Regions from separate parts of the Gudongella ferriphila genome, predicted to be linked through region 3. Evidence: riboswitches for the same ligand, from Rfam matches in the RefSeq annotation. Region 3 holds a riboswitch; each other region holds the start of a gene.
What was found. A riboswitch is a leader RNA that binds a small molecule or an ion and turns the genes downstream of it on or off. The one in region 3 is predicted to bind cyclic di-GMP.
Positions count from the first base shown of each region.

Region 1: linked by a shared signal. The riboswitch ahead of ACKVDP_RS00200 (Flp family type IVb pilin) and the one ahead of ACKVDP_RS05130 (S-layer homology domain-containing protein) in region 3 are both predicted to bind cyclic di-GMP.
Region 2: linked by a shared signal. The riboswitch ahead of ACKVDP_RS11745 (hypothetical protein) and the one ahead of ACKVDP_RS05130 (S-layer homology domain-containing protein) in region 3 are both predicted to bind cyclic di-GMP.
Region 4: linked by a shared signal. The riboswitch ahead of ACKVDP_RS12785 (transglutaminase-like domain-containing protein) and the one ahead of ACKVDP_RS05130 (S-layer homology domain-containing protein) in region 3 are both predicted to bind cyclic di-GMP.

Region 1 covers NZ_JBJXRK010000001.1:29,483-34,437, forward strand. Annotated here, with positions in the region: gene cpaB (Flp pilus assembly protein CpaB) at 1-147, opposite strand, end outside; gene ACKVDP_RS00185 (pilus assembly protein TadG-related protein) at 178-1,422, opposite strand; gene ACKVDP_RS00190 (TadE/TadG family type IV pilus assembly protein) at 1,445-1,867, opposite strand; gene ACKVDP_RS00195 (A24 family peptidase) at 1,878-2,420, opposite strand; gene ACKVDP_RS00200 (Flp family type IVb pilin) at 2,573-2,746, opposite strand; cyclic di-GMP riboswitch class II at 2,879-2,962, opposite strand; gene ACKVDP_RS00205 (DMT family transporter) at 3,067-3,936, opposite strand; gene ACKVDP_RS00210 (DUF1893 domain-containing protein) at 3,950-4,381, opposite strand; gene mnmH (tRNA 2-selenouridine(34) synthase MnmH) at 4,533-4,955, shown strand, end outside.
Region 2 covers NZ_JBJXRK010000029.1:22,975-27,929, reverse strand. Annotated here, with positions in the region: gene ACKVDP_RS11745 (hypothetical protein) at 1-2,180, opposite strand, end outside; cyclic di-GMP riboswitch class II at 2,487-2,570, opposite strand; gene ACKVDP_RS11740 (DMT family transporter) at 2,797-3,720, shown strand; gene ACKVDP_RS11735 (SHOCT domain-containing protein) at 3,839-4,021, shown strand; gene ACKVDP_RS11730 (SHOCT domain-containing protein) at 4,035-4,280, shown strand; gene ACKVDP_RS11725 (hypothetical protein) at 4,286-4,666, shown strand; gene ACKVDP_RS11720 (response regulator transcription factor) at 4,684-4,955, shown strand, end outside.
Region 3 covers NZ_JBJXRK010000005.1:36,345-41,299, reverse strand. Annotated here, with positions in the region: gene ACKVDP_RS05135 (M20/M25/M40 family metallo-hydrolase) at 1-1,299, opposite strand, end outside; cyclic di-GMP riboswitch class I at 1,708-1,781, shown strand; gene ACKVDP_RS05130 (S-layer homology domain-containing protein) at 1,910-2,917, shown strand; gene ACKVDP_RS05125 (GGDEF domain-containing protein) at 2,971-3,528, opposite strand; gene ACKVDP_RS05120 (hypothetical protein) at 3,623-4,555, opposite strand; gene ACKVDP_RS05115 (copper amine oxidase N-terminal domain-containing protein) at 4,679-4,955, opposite strand, start outside.
Region 4 covers NZ_JBJXRK010000038.1:4,568-9,522, reverse strand. Annotated here, with positions in the region: gene ACKVDP_RS12795 (cytoplasmic protein) at 1-325, shown strand, start outside; gene fusA (elongation factor G) at 502-2,571, shown strand; cyclic di-GMP riboswitch class I at 2,737-2,810, shown strand; gene ACKVDP_RS12785 (transglutaminase-like domain-containing protein) at 2,825-3,607, shown strand; gene ACKVDP_RS12780 (CtsR family transcriptional regulator) at 3,679-4,134, shown strand; gene ACKVDP_RS12775 (UvrB/UvrC motif-containing protein) at 4,153-4,632, shown strand; gene ACKVDP_RS12770 (protein arginine kinase) at 4,634-4,955, shown strand, end outside.

The DNA of each region.
Region 1 (4,955 bases), on a different contig from region 3:
AGTTGTAGCTGTAACCACATCAGAATAAGAGGTTGCAGCCACCTCCTGGGGATCCACCCTGAGGGACTGAATATACCTGTTTAAGAAAAATATTGTGATAATGCCAAGGAGTACCCCAATCAGGAGTACCTTTTTATTCACTTTCATAGACTGCACCTCTTTCTTTGTAGTTTATTCTTATTCAACTAGCCAACTCTGAAGGACTTCCTCCCAGTAACCATCATTTGAATTAATGTCATCGACTTTGTCAAAGATTTTATTTATTCTGCCCGTAAGCCTCGGGTCCATTCCAGTTTTGAACTCCAGATTCATATTAACAACATGTAACACTAGATACTCGGTGAAATTCCCAGCGACATCTGGTCCATCAGCTTCCCATTTACCTCCCTTTAATGCTCCTGGAAGTATGGCAAAGATATATGCCTGACCTCCATTATCTTTAATATATTTATCCAATGGTCCATCCTTAGCTCCTACATTGCTTATAAAACCTGTCTCAGCCTGGATTTCATCTATTTCTCCCTTAAATCCATTATCAATTATACTCCTAAGCTCAGCTGCTCCGGGATTTTCAAGATCAATAAAACCAAAACTACCAGTCATACTGTTTGTACCAAATAATATATCAAACAATACATCTGGATCATCATCTATCATCATCTGAAGAACATCCCTATAAACATTTATATCTGTTTGTAGCAGTTGCTCAACGCTCCATTCGGGGTATCTGTCATTAGGATTGGTCTCATCATCGGGAATTGAGAAATCTTTTCCCCCCTGCTCAACATATATGACAGCTGTTGGATACTTATCAAGCAGGAAATTCTTTACGTCGCTCTTTAAGATCCCAGGTCTATGACCAAACTCATAATTTAGCTCATGCTTATTGTCCTTGAACAACTCATAGAAATCATCCTTGTTTTGTAAATCATCAGCTATCACTTTATAGAAGATTTCTTCCCATCCTATCAGTCCAAGAGGCAATACATCTTTATGTCCGGGTATCCAAATAGATGTTCTTGTTGCTTTTGCTTTTGCTGTAACTAGCTTGCTATTAAATCCAAAAAACCTCATAAAATAGACATCATGGTTCTTATTAACTATGGTCTCAACAAATTTATCATCAACAATATATGCATCAATATCATCCTTGTCCATACCGTGATCTTCAGCATATATTCCAGCTACTTCTTTAACTTTTGGGTCTCCCCCATCGATAACCCATGTGCCTGCAAGAGCTGCAGCATCGGCTACATTTTGAGCTTGTCTTCTTTGAACATAGAGATTCCCCATATCTACAGAAAAAGCACCAAATCCAAGAAGTACTGCCATGAAAACTGCAACCATCACCATTGCTTGACCTTCAATATCACTAAATAACGATTTAATTCTATTGAATAGTATATGATTTTTCCTAAACATGTTTTCATCTCCCTAAACTCATCTAATTTTCTCTAAAACCTTCTACCATCATTACTGAAGTCTTGGAAACTGTATAAAATCCATCTTCAAAATAGCGTTCCATCATAGGTACTATAATTGGAACTTTTCCCTCAACCGTTACACTTAACGACTGTCCATTAACGAAAACACCATTAGCTGGATCGATTGTAATCTCGCCTTTTTCCAAGTAGGGTGAATCATCAAATGCATTATCAATACTTAGAATCATTTTATTCTTATCCTTTTCAACAATTCCAATTCTAGCTCCCTCTCTAGCGGCATTGCTGACAGCAACATATCCACCGTATATTATTCCAGACTGAATTATGCCCATCAAAAGAAGTAATAGTACGGGTAGGATTAAAGCAAATTCAACTAAAGATTGACCTTGTTCATCTCTTTTAAATTTCCAAAAATCAAACATCCAACTCACCTCATATAAAATAAGAAATTACTGCCCCAATCCCTATGGCCACTCCATAGGGGATGTATCTCTTCTCCCAGTCTACCTGGGTTTTAAGAAGCCAGTTGTTAACTCGTTTCAACAGATCACTGTTGAAGGTCAATGTAATAATAAAAATAATCGGTTTTAGTATAATTGCAACAACTCTTTTTAATGTTATCCACAGCTTCTTTTCCTTGATAAGTATTAGTATTACAATAACTCCGCCTGCAAGTCCTGTGTAGACAGTTGTATAAAGAACAAATCTCCAACCTTTTAGTGCTCCTATTGCAGCCATTAGTTTTACATCTCCACCACCCATTCCTCCAAGGATATAGGGTACCAGGAAAACTCCTAATCCTACCAGAAACCCAAGTCCGCTAAACTTCAATCCTGCATATCCATCAAATACTGTATATGTCAATAAACCCCAAAGTATTACTGGTATTGTAATAAAATTGGGGATTCTTTTCGAAGTAACATCATGATACGATGAAACTGTCACTAATATTAATAGCAAAGTCGTATTTAACATTTAATTCACCGTTCTCCATTTATCCGTATTATCAAGTGAAATAAACACTCATTTGTCATACTCTTCGAGATTTAACCACAACAGCAAAGCAACTTTTCTTGCTGTTGTGGTTTTTATTTCAACTATACTAAACTAATAATTTGAGATATATTCTATCCACCTGGCAAACTTGGATCCCATAACTCTGAAAACCATTCACTTAACGCTCCCCCAAATGCTGCTAATCCAACAAGAACAACCAAAGCAACGGCAAATATTATCAATCCATACTCAGCCATTCCCTGTCCTTCTTCATCCTTCCAAAGTCTCATCATAAGATTCATCATCATTTTTCCTCCTTTTCATGTAATTATCTCCACTACCTATGTTCTTTCCCGTACAATTCAAATCCTTAACCATCGTTCACTTCATCCAACCACCCCACTAAAGTATTGTGGTCTAAAAAAGACCAAAACAATTTTTGTCCCGGTCGGTTACGTCACTGGCTCCCTATTAAGAAGACGTCCAAATAATCTTAATAGATCGAGGCCCCCAAATAAAACATGTATAATTACTTATGATTATAATACCCCGCTACTGTGGTTGTAAACGGGGTCTCAGTTTTATATGGATTTTATTTCAATTTTATTTCAGTTTTATGAAAATTTTATTCAATTTGATGGTTAACAGATTTACGGACCTCGATTTGATTCATTTTGTTTGCCAAAAGGCTTCTGGCAATGACAGTGCCAAGTACAATCGCCCCTCCAAGCAGAGATACAGGTCCTGGTCTTTCCCCTACAATAAGAAACACCCAGATTGGGTTTAGGATCGGTTCAAGAAACATAATCAGAATGGCTTCAAGGGCCGTCAGATGCTTGACTGCAAGGGAATAGAAAATATAGGCTATGCCCACCTGGAAGGTTCCAAGAACAAACAATCCTACAATATCCCCAGTTGTATATGACAATCCGATCAAGAATGGAATTCCCACTACAGCTGTTATCAAATGACCAAGAAGTGTTGTCTCCACAGGCTTTTCATCCTTCTGGAACCTCAGTGAAATTGTAACTCCTGCAAGGGCAACCCCGCTTCCGATTGCTACCATGTTTCCTGCCCAGTTTCCTCCAGATACATCATCCAGGAAGAAGAGGACCATTCCTATTGCAACAGAAAAAATTGCAGCAATGTCATACCAGCGAATCCTTTCCTTAAGAATCCAGACGCTAAGAATAGCAACCCAGATTGGTGCTGTAAACTGAAGTATTATGGCATTTGCTGCTGTTGTAAGCTTGTTTGCGATAACAAAAGCAGTGATCATTGTAGAGTAGCATAGGGCTCCAGAAACCTGGGCCTTGGAAAAGGTGAATTTTGGCTTTCTTACATACAGCCATACCACCGCTGCTGAAAAGATTGCCCGGCCTCCTGCTATTGTCATGGGAGGAAGATCAATGAACTTGATTATTATCCCACCTGTACTTAAAAGGGTGGCTGCTATGACAATATATGTTATTGCTCTTAATCTGTCCCCATTCATCAGTCTACCACCTTTATTTTTTCATGCCCACAATCACAAAAAACTCCTCTATTCCCTCTATTAGGTCACCCACGCCTTGGACATTTCTTGATATTGTCTCGATTGGGCACATTCCGTCCTTATCCCTGTTTAGTATATGAGGAACCTTTTTCCCGTACTCCAGTGCTATTCCCTTCTGGTTGAAAATCTCCAAGGCCGGCTCAGATATTAGGTCTGTGTAGATTCCTCTAATCCTACCCTCAGCAAGAAGCATGGCAGCTGCCTTTCCTGTTATCCTGTCTGACACAAAGGCTCCCTCAAGGTCCTCAAAGCTCTCTGTATAGACATCATAAATAGGCTTGATGCCTCTGTCCGTTGATTGTGCTACAACTTTTCCGTTATTATATACAACCATTTTCAGGTCATTCTTTTCCATATGGTCTTTTGCTATTTTGATTCCTTCCAACTTTTCATCTCCTCCATTATGTTCTTCATATATTCTACATCAATAGGGTTAAATATGAAACAGTTTTCCCCAGATACTTTACTATTTCCTCCCACTTCCTATATAATAGGATATTATGTACAAAAAGAATATCCGAAAGATGAGGTAGATTATGTATCCTGATATATCATACAGCGAGCTGGAAGAAAAACTGAAAACCGATGAATATGTTCTAATAGATGTACGGACCCCAGATGAGTATGCCCAGGAGACCATTCCTGGAGCAATCAATGTTCCCCTGTTCTCCAACGAGGAAAGGGCCATTGTGGGAACAGCCTACAAGCAACTGTCCGTTGATGAGGCCAAGATGATCGGTGTGGAGGCAGTGGCCAAAAGGCTTCCTGACATGTTCAAGACACTGCTTGAAATCAACAAGAAGCACAAGCATCTTGTGTTTTTCTGTGCAAGGGGAGGCTTCAGGAGCGGAAGTGTTGTGGCTTTCCTGCAGAGCCTTCATATAAGTGCATTGAAGCTTCAGGGTGGCTACAAGGCCTACAGGGCATATGTGAACGAAAGGCTGCCTGAGGTTGCAAAG
Region 2 (4,955 bases), on a different contig from region 3:
TGGCACAGGTTGTAGAAGTCAAATGATTTTTCTACTGGAGGTGGTGGGCATATGCAGTCAATTGAAATTTCGCCACAATCGCCACATTCCATTCCATCTTCAGGCAAGCTGGCAAATATATATTTGTCCTCTGGGCCTACTTGAAGCCAGTACTTGCCATTCATCATCCAGAATCCATCCTTCTCACCATCTGCCTCTTCTGACAATCTGTACTCTCCTGCAGGAAGATCAAGGAAGCAGTATTTGCCTAATGAGTTGGTTACATCTCTATCGATTTCAACCCACTCATCATCCTCAAATCTTTCAAGGATTATTGTCCATCCAGGAAGAGGATTGTCAGTTGGCCATGGATCATCCATGAAGCCAGCATAGTCAAGACCATACTTGAAGCCGCACAGGTCAAAGAATTCTTCTTCTTCGTTCACAAAATGCTTACCTGTTGCCCTAACACCAGCAGCGAGTTCAACTGTCCAGAATCCCTCGGTCGGATATGTTTGTACCCAACCATCCTGCATTAACTCATATACAAAATATGTGTCTGGGCATAGAAGATCGAAGAAATAGAAACCATTGCTATCAGTAGTTGTCCACTTGAAAGCATCAGCTTTATTCGGTTCACCAACGGCTGGTTCTCCCTTGTAAAGCAAGATTTCCCAACCTGATAGGGTAGTACCAGTTCCAAGAGTATCTTTAAATTTTATACCTTGGATTTTGCCTCGTCTGTTTACAAAATCCTGGTCCACTGCATTGCCATCATTACCATCATCAGGTAGAGTAACCTCTATCATACCGCTGATTGGATCAAATGGCCCATAGCAGTCATCAAACATCTCGTATACATAATAGGTTCCTGCAACTAGGCCGCAGAACTTGTAGTCGCCAAACTCATCTGTCATTGTGGAAGCCAGCAATCCTTCTGTTGCAACACCTGGTATTTCACCTGGGTCTAATGTACGATCATACAGATAGATTGACCAGTCTTCCAATGGAACTCTTGTTTTAAGTCCAGTGTAAAAGTCTTCTGTTTTGGTACCTTCGATGCAATACCTTGGTACTGGCATTACAAAGTCACCATAGGCATATGGTCTGTAGCCGACCTTGATTGAGCCCTCAGGACTTCCATCATGAGGATCAAATGCTACCAAGTAACCACCTGATGTATCTCCATCAGTACGGCAAACTGCCCACATCAAGCCAGCCTCATCCATTCCAACACCAACTGGTGTTGTACCGATAGGCAATGTAATATATCCACTTGTGCCAGCTCCAATGTCATACCAGCAGACCCGATTTCCACCGGATCCTGCAGTTGTGCTTGCTATCCAGATTTTGCCCAGTCCGTTAAATGACATACCACGAAGGTTCTGTGCTCCTGAGATAGCCACAGTACCTGTTCCCTTAATCCATAATACATTACTATAGCTTGTTGCATACACCTGACCTGAATCAGGGTCGATAAGTAATGAGTATGGAGAGTCTACATTCCATTCTTCAGTAAATTCACCATTGTTTGGGTTAAAGCTCCAAACTCCATAATCTCCACTTCTAGTAGGTGTAGAGTTTCTGCTTGAGATATAGAGCATCCCATCAGGTGCGAATTTCATTTCATAGAAATTTAACTTTGGATTTGTAACTATTGTTTCTCCTACTTGATTTAAGTCTGTTCCGTCAAATTCAAACTTCATCAACGCTCCGCTGCTGTAGAAGCCTATCCAAATATATCCATCCTCGTCTATAGCAATTGCCCTTGGCATATCACCAAGTCCACCAACATTGAATACCTTGACAGCTTCGTCTGTACCGAATGCAAGCACTGGGTCAGGGTAGGCATGTGTTGTCAAGCCTGTAGTATCTGCTTGAATTCTAACAACTGAACCTTGAAGATTAACGCCATCTGCACCTGTATTAAGCACCCAGGCATTGCCGTAAGCGTCCATGGCAATACGTGAGGTACGCCAGTTGTAATCTGCTGTCGGGCTTACACGTGGTTGAGTGTAATACCTGGCAACTTCAGTTTTATTGACCAAGTCAACCTTTGATACACTTGCTTCACCAGAGTTTGGAACAAATCCAAAGTTAGGTTCGACTATTGGCTCGGGCTCTGCAAATGCATTTGCCGGAATCAGTGCCAATATCATGGTCAAAGCCAGTAAAATTGAAGACCATTTTCTCGGTTTCATCATTTTTCCTCCTCAAAATATATTTCGTTACCATCAATTAAGGGAATTTCTATTAAGTTTGAAACTAATCAATTGTTATCCAATCACCTCCTCGTAATTTATTTGCTTATGCAACCCATCATCCGCAACACCTCCTTAAGTTTTAGATTTATGATTGATTTAAAATGGCTAAAATAGTATAATATAGACACAACAAACAGACCTTTAGCGAGGATTGGATGTTGCAGGAATCCGGCTATGCTGACCAGGCTCTCCGGGTTCCTTCATTTTTTGAGGTTTGTTTAATATATTATACACAAAAAAACCGACCATCTTGGTCGGTTACGCTATTGGCTCATAAGGGGGAAAGCGTCCATAGTAATCCCCCCTAATCAATGCCTCCATATAGTTTATGTACTTCAGTTTTTACATAATAACATATCTCGCTAATAATATACCCCTAATTTCATAAACTACCACTATAAATCGTTAAAAAGTTTTCAAGATTTTGTTTTGAAAACGTAATTATTATGCAAGAAACCTTCATGCAGTTTTAGGGGGTAGAAATAAATTTACACTTCCTGTACAATGAAAAGAGGGAATAGGATAAAAATAGCTAAAACTGGGGGATATGACAATGACCAAGGAATTGAGATCAAGTCTCTTGCTGCTTTTGACAGCTGCAATATGGGGGTTGGCCTTTGTGGCACAGAGGATTGGAATGGACTATCTGGGGGCATTCACCTTCAATGCATTAAGGTTCGCACTGGGAAGCCTTTCCCTTATACCTGTGATATATTTTGTGGAGGGGTCCAACAAAAGGAAGGGAATAGCTGAGGATGCGGGCGAGAATGACACTAGGAAGATTTTCATGTACGGAATGATTGCTGGCAGCGTTCTTTTCACAGCTGCAGCCCTCCAGCAGGTTGGTCTGATCTATACAACTGCAGGTAAGGCCGGCTTTATTACAAGCCTATACATAGTACTTGTGCCCATATTGGGTCTCTTTATAAAGCAGAAATCCAATGGATTTATCTGGGTTGGAGCAATCGTAGCTGCAATAGGATTATACTTCCTTAGCATCAACGAGGATTTGACCATCCAGTTTGGAGACCTTTTACAGCTTATTGGAGCCTTCTTCTGGGCAACCCACATCCTTGTGATAGGACACTTTGCCTCAAAGGTCAACACCCTGAAGCTTTCATCGGCACAGTTTGCTACCTGCTCCTTGTTGAGCCTTATGGTTGCGCTTGTGTTTGAGGATATCCAGGTTGCAAATATCTTAAGCGCAGGAGTCCCGATACTTTACGGAGGCTTGATGTCAGTTGGTGTTGCCTATACACTGCAGGTTGTGGCCCAAAGGCATGCAAAACCTTCCCATGCAGCCATTGCATTAAGCACCGAAGCGGTGTTTGCGGCTCTTGGGGGAGCGGTCCTTCTAGGGGAGATCATGTCACTGAGGGGATACTTTGGAGCCTTTCTTATGCTTGCGGGAATGCTGATTTCCCAGGGTGATAACATCATAGGCAGAAACAGCAAAAAGAACGCCATTAGTGAATAGCTTAGAAAATTACGGCCCAAGGGCCGTTTTTTTGTGTGAAAAACCAATATGTCATAATTAGGTCACATTTGTGTCCCATAATTAAGATAAAGATAAAAACAGACGAGGGGGAATCGTGATGATGATAATTGTAGCCTTGCTTATTGGGGTTGCTGTCTACTACCTTGTAACAGGAGATAATCCTGTTGGTAAGGGACCAGTAAGAGGCAATGGTCCTGAGGACAAGCTAAAGGAAAGGTTTGTAAATGGAGAAATCGACGAAGAGGAATATATTAGAATGAAGGAAGTTTTGAGAAAATAAGGGGGGATGAATCATGATGTTTAACAGGGGCTTTTATAGATTTGGATTGGGAAATTGCTGCGGCTTCTTCGGAGGCTGGGACCTTTTGATTGGCATTGGTCTGCTGGTGGGTGCAGTTGCACTTATTCTTTGGATCAGGTCAAGAAACAGAAGCAACAGGGATGATTCCTATCTGGAGACATTGAAGGATAGGTTTGTCAGAGGCGAAATAACCGAGGAAGAGTATTTGGCAAAGAAAAATATTTTGGAAAGGAAGTAGATGTGATGATGAAAAAAACAATAGCGGTTCTATTGATATTTGCAGTTGTATTTACAGCAGGTGGAGTGTTTATGAAGTATAACACCTATGCCATGGGCTTTGGAGGCTACTACAACGATGACCAGCAGGATGAATACTATAGGGGAAGAATGCCTGGTAGAGGCTACATGAATCCCTACTGGGATGATGAAGGATACAGAGCACCTGTGGAAGACCAGGAAGATGTGAATGCATGGCCATACAGAGGGTATCAATATCCTAACCATCCAATGTGGAGATATTATGAAGACGGAGACTTTCCCCTTTGGGAAGACTTTGATGAAAATCAGGGCTATTTCAGGGGATGTCATGGATATTACTACAGGGATGAGATCATAGAGAGATAGAGATTGAGGGTGAAGTGATGGATTTCAAAATACTTCTTGTGGAGGACCAGGAGGAAATCAGCTCCATAGTGGCAAAATACCTTAACAAAAACGGCTACAAATATGACATTGCAAAGGACGGATTTGAAGCATTGGAGCTTTTCTCCCAAGCGGCCTACCACCTTGCGGTCCTTGATATCATGCTGCCTGGAATAGATGGATTCCAGGTCCTTCAGGAGATCAGAAAAACATCCGATATCCCTGCCATCATGCTAACAGCCCGTGAGCAGGAAGCAGACAGGATAAAGGG
Region 3 (4,955 bases):
GCCGGTCATCTCAATCCTTGATGAGAACAGGGACGAGTAGTAGATAATCACAACTGGAGACTTGTCCTGGGACCATTTCCAGGCCTCCTCTATTACAGCCACTGAGAAGTCCCTAAGGTCCATGGAAGGATTCTTCTCGTTTAGGTCAGCTGCAAAATTCCTGATTGCAAGCTTGAATTTTTCCCCGTGTATTGTTATGAGCTCATTGTAGAACTCCTCCCAGGTGTATACCCTGGTCTTGTATGTAAATGGCGTGTAGGTGTGTCCGCCCATCTGGCAGTATTTTCTGTAGGAAGCATCCATTCTCTGGAGCACCTCTTCAAATGCCTCCTCTGCCTTCTCCTTCATCTTAAGGATAACATCCTTTGGACTCATGCTGTGTGTAAAGAAATTGTAGTAGCTATAGGCTGCAAGGGGGGTCTGGACAGTGTAACCAACCTTGGTGTCAGTCTGCTTCAGGCTAGTTGGAGGCACTGTAACCTCACCCTGGGCCTCGTCGCAAAGCTCTGGATTAAGGTCGATCTTTCTTGTGATTTCAGCCACCAGGGTGTTCGGATTAAATCCTCCAAAGGAATCCCCTACGTGGGTCTCCTTTCCTGTCACATAGAAGGACGGCAGAAGCTTCCCTATTGTACCAAAGTAAACATATCTGTTTTCATCCTTCTTGTGGTATGGTGTGGAGTAATCAGCATTTATGGCTGCCACATACTCCAGATTATGCTCCTCTTTCCACTGCTTAAGTATTTTCAGGGCTGATATTATCCCGTGGGAGTTGTCCTCCTCGTCACACTCTGCAATTGCAATCAGGTTTCCGTCAAGCTCTCCCGGATTCTCGGCAAAATATTTTATAAGGTACATGTGTCCTGCAACACCGGCCTTCATGTCAAGGGCTCCTCGGCCAAACATGTACTCCCCTGATTCAATATCCTGAAGAACCTCCTGGGACACATTCATACCCCTTAGGACTTCCGGCAGTTTTTCTGGATCAAAGGCAGCCTTCCAGTTTGTTCCGTAGTCATCCACCCCTACGGTGTCAATGTGGCCCATTAGTATTACAGTCCTGTTTGATTCTCCCTTTGTTCCCTTTACAAGGGCGATTGCATTGTGCCTTGTGACCTCGTCGTTCAAGGTCTCCTGGAACACAACCTGACCTGGATTATTTTTGAAGTAGTCCAGATTCATGTAGTAGTCATAAATCCATTTGGCTACATCACTTTCTCCCCCTGCCCTTACAATACTTGGAATCTTTACAAGGTCTCTGGTGATATTTTTGACTTCATCAAAGCAATTTAAGTACATTGGCAACAACCTCCGTTAAAGTGTTATGGCTTAATTATGACACAGCTAAGATTGCTTTGCAAGATTAGCTGTGTCATAATAATTCACGATTCACAGTTCACAGTTCTCAATTAAAAGCCATTTAAGGGATATATTTTCAGGTCCAAGATCCTTAGTTTTCACTAATGATTACTGTTTGCTTGTCACTCTGAGTCTTGCGAAAAGTCTTGTACCCTGACTGGCATCTCTAACCAATTTTGCATAGTGAATTGAGAATTGTGAATTGTCTTTCCCCTTTTGTTACTTTTTTGTTACATTTAGTTTACATAATTGATTTTATTTTCCTTAGTGATATAATGAATGTGAAAAATGAATATTTATGATAACAAGTATGACAAATACACAAAGGCGAGTCCTTTTGTATACTGTCGCCGATAAAGGCAAACCTACCGTGAGGCAGGGACGCAAAGCTAGAGGGCCTGTAAAGGCAGCCAGCTACCGAAAGGAGAGTTTATGATGCAGGATTTTTCTGGCCTTTAATTGTATTTGTTTTTTGTTTGCTCATATGATATTAATACTAGTGAAGCTGAAATCACTTTCAGCCCATTTAAAAACTTTAGGAGGATACTAAATGAGAAAGATTCTTGGCCTTATTCTGGCCTTAATAATAGTTATACAGCCATTTACAGCAGAGGCAGCTGAGTTCAGGGACGTTAATTCCACAGACTGGTTCCGCGACAATGTATATGTTCTGGTAAGGGAAGGTGCCATTCAGGGTTATCCTGACAATACCTTCAGACCAAAAAACACAATGACAAGAGCAGAGTTCATAAAGTCTACAATGTCCATCCTTGGATACAAGGACATCCCATCAAGAGGGACGCACTGGGCAGACGGTTACATAGCTAAAGCCAAAAGTCTTGGGATTGTATGCAGCGAAACCTCTTCAAATCCGGACTCGGCAATATCCAGGTATGATATGGCAAGAATTGTATCAAATGTATTGGACTACCAGAACTACAGACCTCAAGCGGAGTTAACACAATACGAGCAGCTTATAAAGGATATGAGACAGGTAACATCCCTTGGAAATCCTGAGATCAAGGCAGCGGTCCTTAACTCGTATTCCAGTGGGATCCTTACGGGGTATGTGGATGGAGCCTTCAGGGGCGATGCCACCCTTACAAGAAGCGAGGCAGCTACAGTTCTTTTAAGAATCAAATACGAGCAGTACAGGTCCCTGCCAAAGGTAGACCTAAGCTCCAACTATGAGCAGAGGGTACTTGACCTGGTAAACGTGGAAAGATCCAAGGAAGGACTTTCACCACTTAAGATGCATGTGGAGCTTTCAAGGGTTGCATATGAAAAATCCAAGGACATGGCAATTTATGACTACTTTGCACATGAATCCCCAAACTACGGATCTCCCTTTGAAATGATGAAGGAGTTTGGAATCAGATACAGCTACGCAGGTGAAAATATTGCCATGGGCCATCCAACTCCTGAGGCGGTTGTAAAGGCATGGATGGAGTCACCGGGCCACAGACAGAATATCATGAACAGGAATTTTGGAAACATAGGAATAGGAATCTACAACGACAATGGAAGAATCTATTGGACGCAGATGTTTATAAATTAGAGCATACAAAAAGACCGGAAAAACACCGGTCTTTCATTATGCCTGCATATATTCTATCTATGCACTCTTCCAATCCCTTCAGCCTCGGAGCTCATTGCCAGTCTTTCAGTTTCATTCAGAAGCTCGTTGATGGGCTCATCCCTGTAGAGCTTAACTCCTATGCTGTATTTTATCCTTATGCCCATGGGGCTGATCTGCTTGTCGATTGCCTTTTTGAGTCTTTCAGAAACAACAGTTCCCTTGTTAGGCTGTATGTCAGGAAGAAGCAGAAGAAATCCACCATCCTCATATCTTCCAACAATGTCTACAGATCTTACTGATTCTGAAATTGCCTGACCCATTAGCTTGACTAGAACATCCATAGTGTCTCTGCCGTGTTCCTCCACAAGGCCTTTGAAGTCAGATATCCTGATAAGGAGCAGGCTCAAATAGGACTGGCCTCTGGCAGTTCTAACCGCCTCATACTCCAGCCTTTCATAAAGTGAACCCCTGTTGAGCAGCCCAGTCAACTTATCCCTTGGGTTCAGCTCCTCCATTTGATTCTTCAACCTCTTGTTTTCATCACGCAAATCCTGAATTTCCTTAAGCAGAACATCCTTTGACAATTCCATGGCACAACCTCCTCCTATAACCCTTAAAGGTATTATACCCATCACTTTACAGAGTTACCAGAAAAAATCCCCTCAATCGAGGGGATTCGGTAAATTAGTTAAAAGTTTCTCTCAGTTTTATTATCTCTACTCCATCATACTCTACTCGAACCTGAAATTCATCATCTTCAGCTTCAAACTTAACCTTGCCATCTTCTTCAATCTTGATCTTTTCATCATCGATTTTTGAATCCACGTAATCCACAATTACAAGGATTTCTTCCTCAAGATCATCATGGATCCATAGCTCACCTTTGTATGATTCGTCAATAGTATCATAATCCAAGTCATCATCCCAATAGATCATATCCTCCAGTAAATCCTGGATCTCGTCCTCTGCATCTCTTAGAATTTTGTAGTATCTAGCCATCAAGGTGTTATAATCATCATCAGAGCCTATCCTTTCATCTAGGATATCGTAATAATGTCTAGCACTTTTGACCAATCCAATATCCTCAATATCCAAATCCTCAAGACTCCTATACAGTCTGGTGAAATATCTTTCAGCTTGAGCTAATGCCTTTTCAAGAACCTTATCATCCCTGATCTCATCCAGGTCATCCTCAACATTGGAATATACCAGAACCTTGCCCATAAATACCCTTACACTCAATGGCTCAATTTTCCACATTGGCATTGGTTGACTGAACTCTCCATATTCATTAATGTTAACTGTTACATTGTTCAATTTAACCTTAAGCTTTGTATTTCCCTTGAAGTTTTCAAAATTTTGACCAGTCTTCAGGTCTATTTCTCCCTCAATCAATCCAACATTGCCATTCTCCATGGGAATTATTTTGATGTCTACATCATCCACAATTCCAGACATCACTTCCATTACATTCCCTGTTTTCTCCATGGCCTTGATCCTTGCAGGATTATTCAATGCATTGGGATTAGCATTTGGGCTTACTGCAAAAGCAGCTCCCCCACCAAGAATCAATACTCCCGCAAGTACAATTGCCAACCCGCGGTTTAAAACTTTCATTTTCAGGACCTCCTTTTTAAAATAACCTTTTGCATAATATAGATACCCATCACAATAAAGTAATATCATAACAGAGGTCAGCTGAAATATTATTGTAATATTCCAGCTGACAACAAGGAGAAACTATTCAGAAATTATCACGCTATTGTTTTCTGTTATTTCTACATGGGCCTGGAGAACCTGCTCTGCAAATGACAAAGGAACATAGGTGCTTCCTTCAACTATTACAGGTGCGGCTTCAAGCTTGATTAGCATTTTTGCAAAATTGTATACATTTCTTCCGATAGTAAGAGTTGACCAGTTTGGACCCCTTAGAACCTCAACGGATTTTTCCTCTCCATTCCAGGTAACTTCAAAGCCAAGTTCCTCTGCAACCATCCTTAGTGGAATCATCATTACA
Region 4 (4,955 bases), on a different contig from region 3:
ATTTTTCGCATTCAGAGGAGATGAGATGTGCTTTATGCACCTGGTACTCAATGCCATGGACCTGCACAAGAAGGGATATCCTGTAAAGATCATAATGGAGGGCGAGGCAGTCACCCTGATAGACAAGCTTGAAAAGGGTGAGAACAAGCCATACCTCAAGGCAAAGGAAATGGGTTTGTTTGACTGCATCTGCAAGGCGTGCTCTGCAAAGCTGGGAGTTCTGGAGTTCAACGAGACTGTAGGGATACCAATAAAAGGAAATCTTGAAGGTCATCCGGCCATGGAGGACTACATAAAGGATGGGTACGAAATCATTACCCTATAAACCGAGAAAACGCCATAAAGCGCCCCTTTGGGGTGCTTTTTTGACCTCAAATATATTTTGATTAAACAAAAGATTCATGTTATAATGAATAGGTGTAGAATTTAAACTTGTTTGAAAATTGCAGTAATTGAAAAGGTTATCATATCTTTTAAAATTCTAGTTAGGGGGAATGTATCTTGAAAGCGTATTCAACGGAAAAGATCAGAAATGTAGCCCTACTCGGGCACAGCAGTAATGGTAAGACCACTTTAACAGAAGCAATGCTATTTGCAACAGGTGTGACTACAAGACAGGGAAAGGTTACAGACGGGAACACAATGTCAGATTTTGACAAGCAGGAGATTGCCAGACACGTCTCAATCGGAACAGCAGTTATCCCGGTAGAATGGAATAATACCAAATTCAATATACTGGATACACCAGGATATTTCGATTTTATCGGTGAAATGTATGGAGCTAAAAGAGCAAGTGAAGGTTCAGTGCTTCTTGTGGACGCTTCCTCGGGAATTGAGGTAGGGACAGAGAAGGCATGGAAGAACCTTGAGAAGTACGACACACCGCGAATCATATTCGTAAATAAAATGGACAAGGAAAATATCAACTTTGATAAGTTGCTTGAGGATCTGATAGGCCAATTTGGGGACAAGATAGTTCCCTTTGCATACCCCAACACAACTGGAGAGGGTTTCAATGGCTTTGCAAATCTTATAGATGAAGTTGCTTATGAATACGATGGAAAGAACAGGAAGGAAGTTCCTCTAAACGATGCCCAAAAGTCAAAGGTTGATGAATATAGAGAGTTGTTCATGGAAAGGATAGCACTTTCCGAAGAGGCGCTTATGGAGAAGTACTTTGAGGGTGAAGAGTTCACCCAGGAGGAGATAACGAGGGGAATAAGGGGAAGCGTTTCAAACGGAACCCTGGTACCACTTGTTGTCGGCTGTGCAGAAAAGGCAATGGGGGTTGATTTCCTTCTTGACCTTATCCAAAGATACATTCCGTCTCCAGCAGATGTTGGAAGCGTAAAGGGAACCAAGGATGGAGAGGAGATAATCAGAAAGGTTGATGTAAACGAGCCCTTCTCAGCAGTTGTTTTCAAGACCATTGTTGACCCCTTCGTTGGAAAGCTTACCTTGTTCAAGGTTGTTTCAGGAAAGCTCACAAAGGATACTGAAGTGTATAACTCAACCAAGGAAAAGGCGGAGAAGCTAGGTGGGTTGTTCATTCTTAGAGGTAAGAACCAGGTGGAGATTTCAGAGATTATGGCAGGGGACATTGGAGCAACATCAAAGCTTGCCTACACCCAAACCGGTGACACCCTTTGTGACAAGAACAATCAGACACTTTATGAGACAATAAAATATCCCCAGCCAACACTGTTCATGGCAGTTGAGCCAAAGAACAAGGGTGACGAGGAGAAGATCGGTACATCCCTAAACAAGATGATAGATGAGGACCCTACATTTGTTATAGAGAGAAACACAGAAACGAAGCAGCTGCTTATTGGTGGACAGGGCAACATGCAGCTTACCGTAATAGTTGACAAGCTGAAGACTAATTTTGGAGTTGATGTGGTTCTTAAGAGTCCAAAGATCGCCTTCAGGGAGACAATAAAAGGCACTGCAACCGTACAGGGTAAGCACAAGAAACAGTCAGGTGGAGCAGGTCAGTACGGAGATGTCCATATGAGATTTGAGCCTTGTGAAGAGGAATTTGTATTCCAGGAGGAAATTTTTGGCGGGTCAGTTCCGAGAAACTTCTGGCCAGCTGTCGAAAAAGGGGTAAGAGAATCCCTGGAGCATGGAGTTCTTGCAGGCTATCCAGTCGTAAACATCAAGGCTACACTGTTTGATGGTTCATATCATGACGTTGACTCAAACGAGATGGCATTTAAGATAGCAGCGTCCATAGCCTTCAAGAAGGGTATGGAAGAGGCAAAGCCAATACTTCTTGAGCCTATCGTAAAGGTAGAGGTCAAGATACCTGAGGACTACATGGGCGATGTCATGGGAGACATGAACAAGCGTAGAGGTAGGATTCTCGGTATGGAGCAGCAGGCTGACGGAAGCCAGAAGATCATAGCGGAGGCCCCACATGCAGAGATGTTTGAATATGCAATCGATTTAAGGGCAATGACCCAGGCAAGGGGAAGCTTTACAATGGAATTTGTCAGATATGAAGAGGTTCCTCAGATGATAGCTGAAAAAATCATTGCTGAGGCAAAAGCTGAAAAAGAGAATAATTAGCCAATTGATCAGCCCGGTTTTATACCGGGCTGAAAATTTATGTAACTATTGCAAAATAAAGGTTTACAGTTGATTATATTGTGGTATAATGATTGTGTAAATTAATATTAGCAAGAATGATTAGTATGACAAATGCAAGAAGGCAGCCCCTTTTTGTGTACTGTCAAACGACAAAGGCAAACCTATCGAGAGGTAGGGACGCAAAGCTATAGGGCCTGAAAAGGCAGCCAGCTACCGAAAGGAGAGTTTACACGTGAAGAGGAGAGTATTGAGCCTTTTATTGGTATTTGTTTTTTTGTTTGGAATAATTGGGACATCAAATGCTGCTGAGAGCTTCGGCGTTACAACTATAGACAATAATCAGCTTATGATAAACAGTTTGGCATACGGAAGCAATATGAGAGTCATGGTGGAAAAGGGTACTGAGAAGTATTTCTACAGCATGAACAGCACACAGGAGTTCATCCCCCTTCAGCTGGGAGAAGGAGTCTATACTGTGAAGCTTCTGAAAAATATTGAGGGCAACAAGTACCAGGTTCTTGGAAAATCAGAAACCAACATATCAGAGTGGAATGAGAATGTATACCTGACATCAAGTCAGCCTGTTTATTGGAATGACCAGTCAGTGATGGAAGGGTTGGCCGCATCGTTGTTTGCTGATGCTGATTCCGACTACCAAAAGATGCTTAAGGCATACAATTATATGGTAAACAACATCAAATACGATTATGAGAAGATCAATTACCTCAATGATTCCTACATTCCTTCAATCGACGAGACAATAACAAGCGGTCAGGGAATCTGCTACGATTACTCGGCGGTCTTTGCAGGACTTTTGAGATCTCAGGGAATCCCAACCAAGCTGGTTAAGGGATACGCTGCGGGAGTAGATGTTTATCACGCATGGAATGAGGTCTATATCAACGGAAGCTGGATCATAATCGACACCACCTTTGATGCTGCGTACTACCAGAATGACATGACTGTTAAGATGGTCAAGAGTGAAATGGAATACCAAAAAGTTAGGGAATATTAATTAAGCCTGTTAGGGCTTAATTTTTTTGGGTAAAAGACAAAGAAAGTCAAAGTCAGAAAGAAGGGATAAACATGGCTGGATTGAGCAACATCATCGAACAGTTCCTAAAGGAGCTCATCGATGAGATGGACGGTGTGGTTGAAATACAGAGAAATGAGCTTGCAAGTCAGTTTGAATGCGCCCCCTCACAAATAAATTATGTCCTTAGCACAAGATTTACCCCTTACAAAGGATACTATATTGAGAGTAGAAGAGGTGGCGGTGGGTATATTAAAATTGTAAAAGTGAAGCTCCAGGAAGACATTAGCCTTAACAATATCATTCAGAATATAGTTGGGGAATCACTCACTGAAAACAAGGCCCATGAGATCATTGTGGCCCTACAGGAGGAAGAGGTTATTTCCGGCAGGGAGGCTGAAATCATAAAGGCTGCTGTAAGCGATAGAGCCTTTAATTGTGACCCTGGTGACAGAAATGCAATCAGGGCATCTGTCTTAAGGAACATACTGCTGGTTCTGGTTAAATAGATTGGAGTGTGACAGACTATGAAATGCGAATCCTGCAATGATAGGGAAGCTAAGATTCACTACACCAGCATCATAAACGGAGTTATGGAAGACCATCATCTATGTGAGGTATGTGCAGCCGGTATCCAAAAGGACATTCAGGAGCATTTCCCCTTGCACAAGTTATTTGAGGGAGTTACGGTGGATACAAAATGCCCCAACTGTGGATTGAGCTATGAGAAGTTCAGATCCACTGGAAAGCTTGGGTGCTCAAGGTGCTATGACGCATTCGGCAAGGAGCTTTCCAATGTCATCCGTGGAATACACGGTCACACAAAGCACAGTGGGAAGATACCCAAGAGAGGCTACTCAATGGTCAGACACCAGGAGGACATCGACAGCTTGGACAAGGAGCTTCAGGAAGCGGTAAAACAAGAGGAATATGAGAAAGCTGCTGTGCTGCGGGATGAAATAAAGAGAATCAGAACCATTATGGATTCAGACAAAAGAGGTGAATAGGATGACAATTTGGCTAGATCCGCAGGAATATGACCCAGTAGTTGTAAGCACTAGACTTAGGGTGGCAAGAAACATTCGGGAAGAGGTCTTTCCCCTATATTCCACAAGGGAACAGGCCCAGGAAACCGCAGATGAGATAATCAATGCCGTTGATGAGAAGTTTCCAGATGGAGATTACAAGCTTTATCGATTAAGGGAAATGGAAAATCGTGAAAGGGTAAGGTTTATGGAGAATCATATCATAAGCCCTGGACTTCTGGAACAAATAGACAAGGGCTGCTTTTTCATGCGGGATGATGAGCGGGTCACCATTATGATCAACG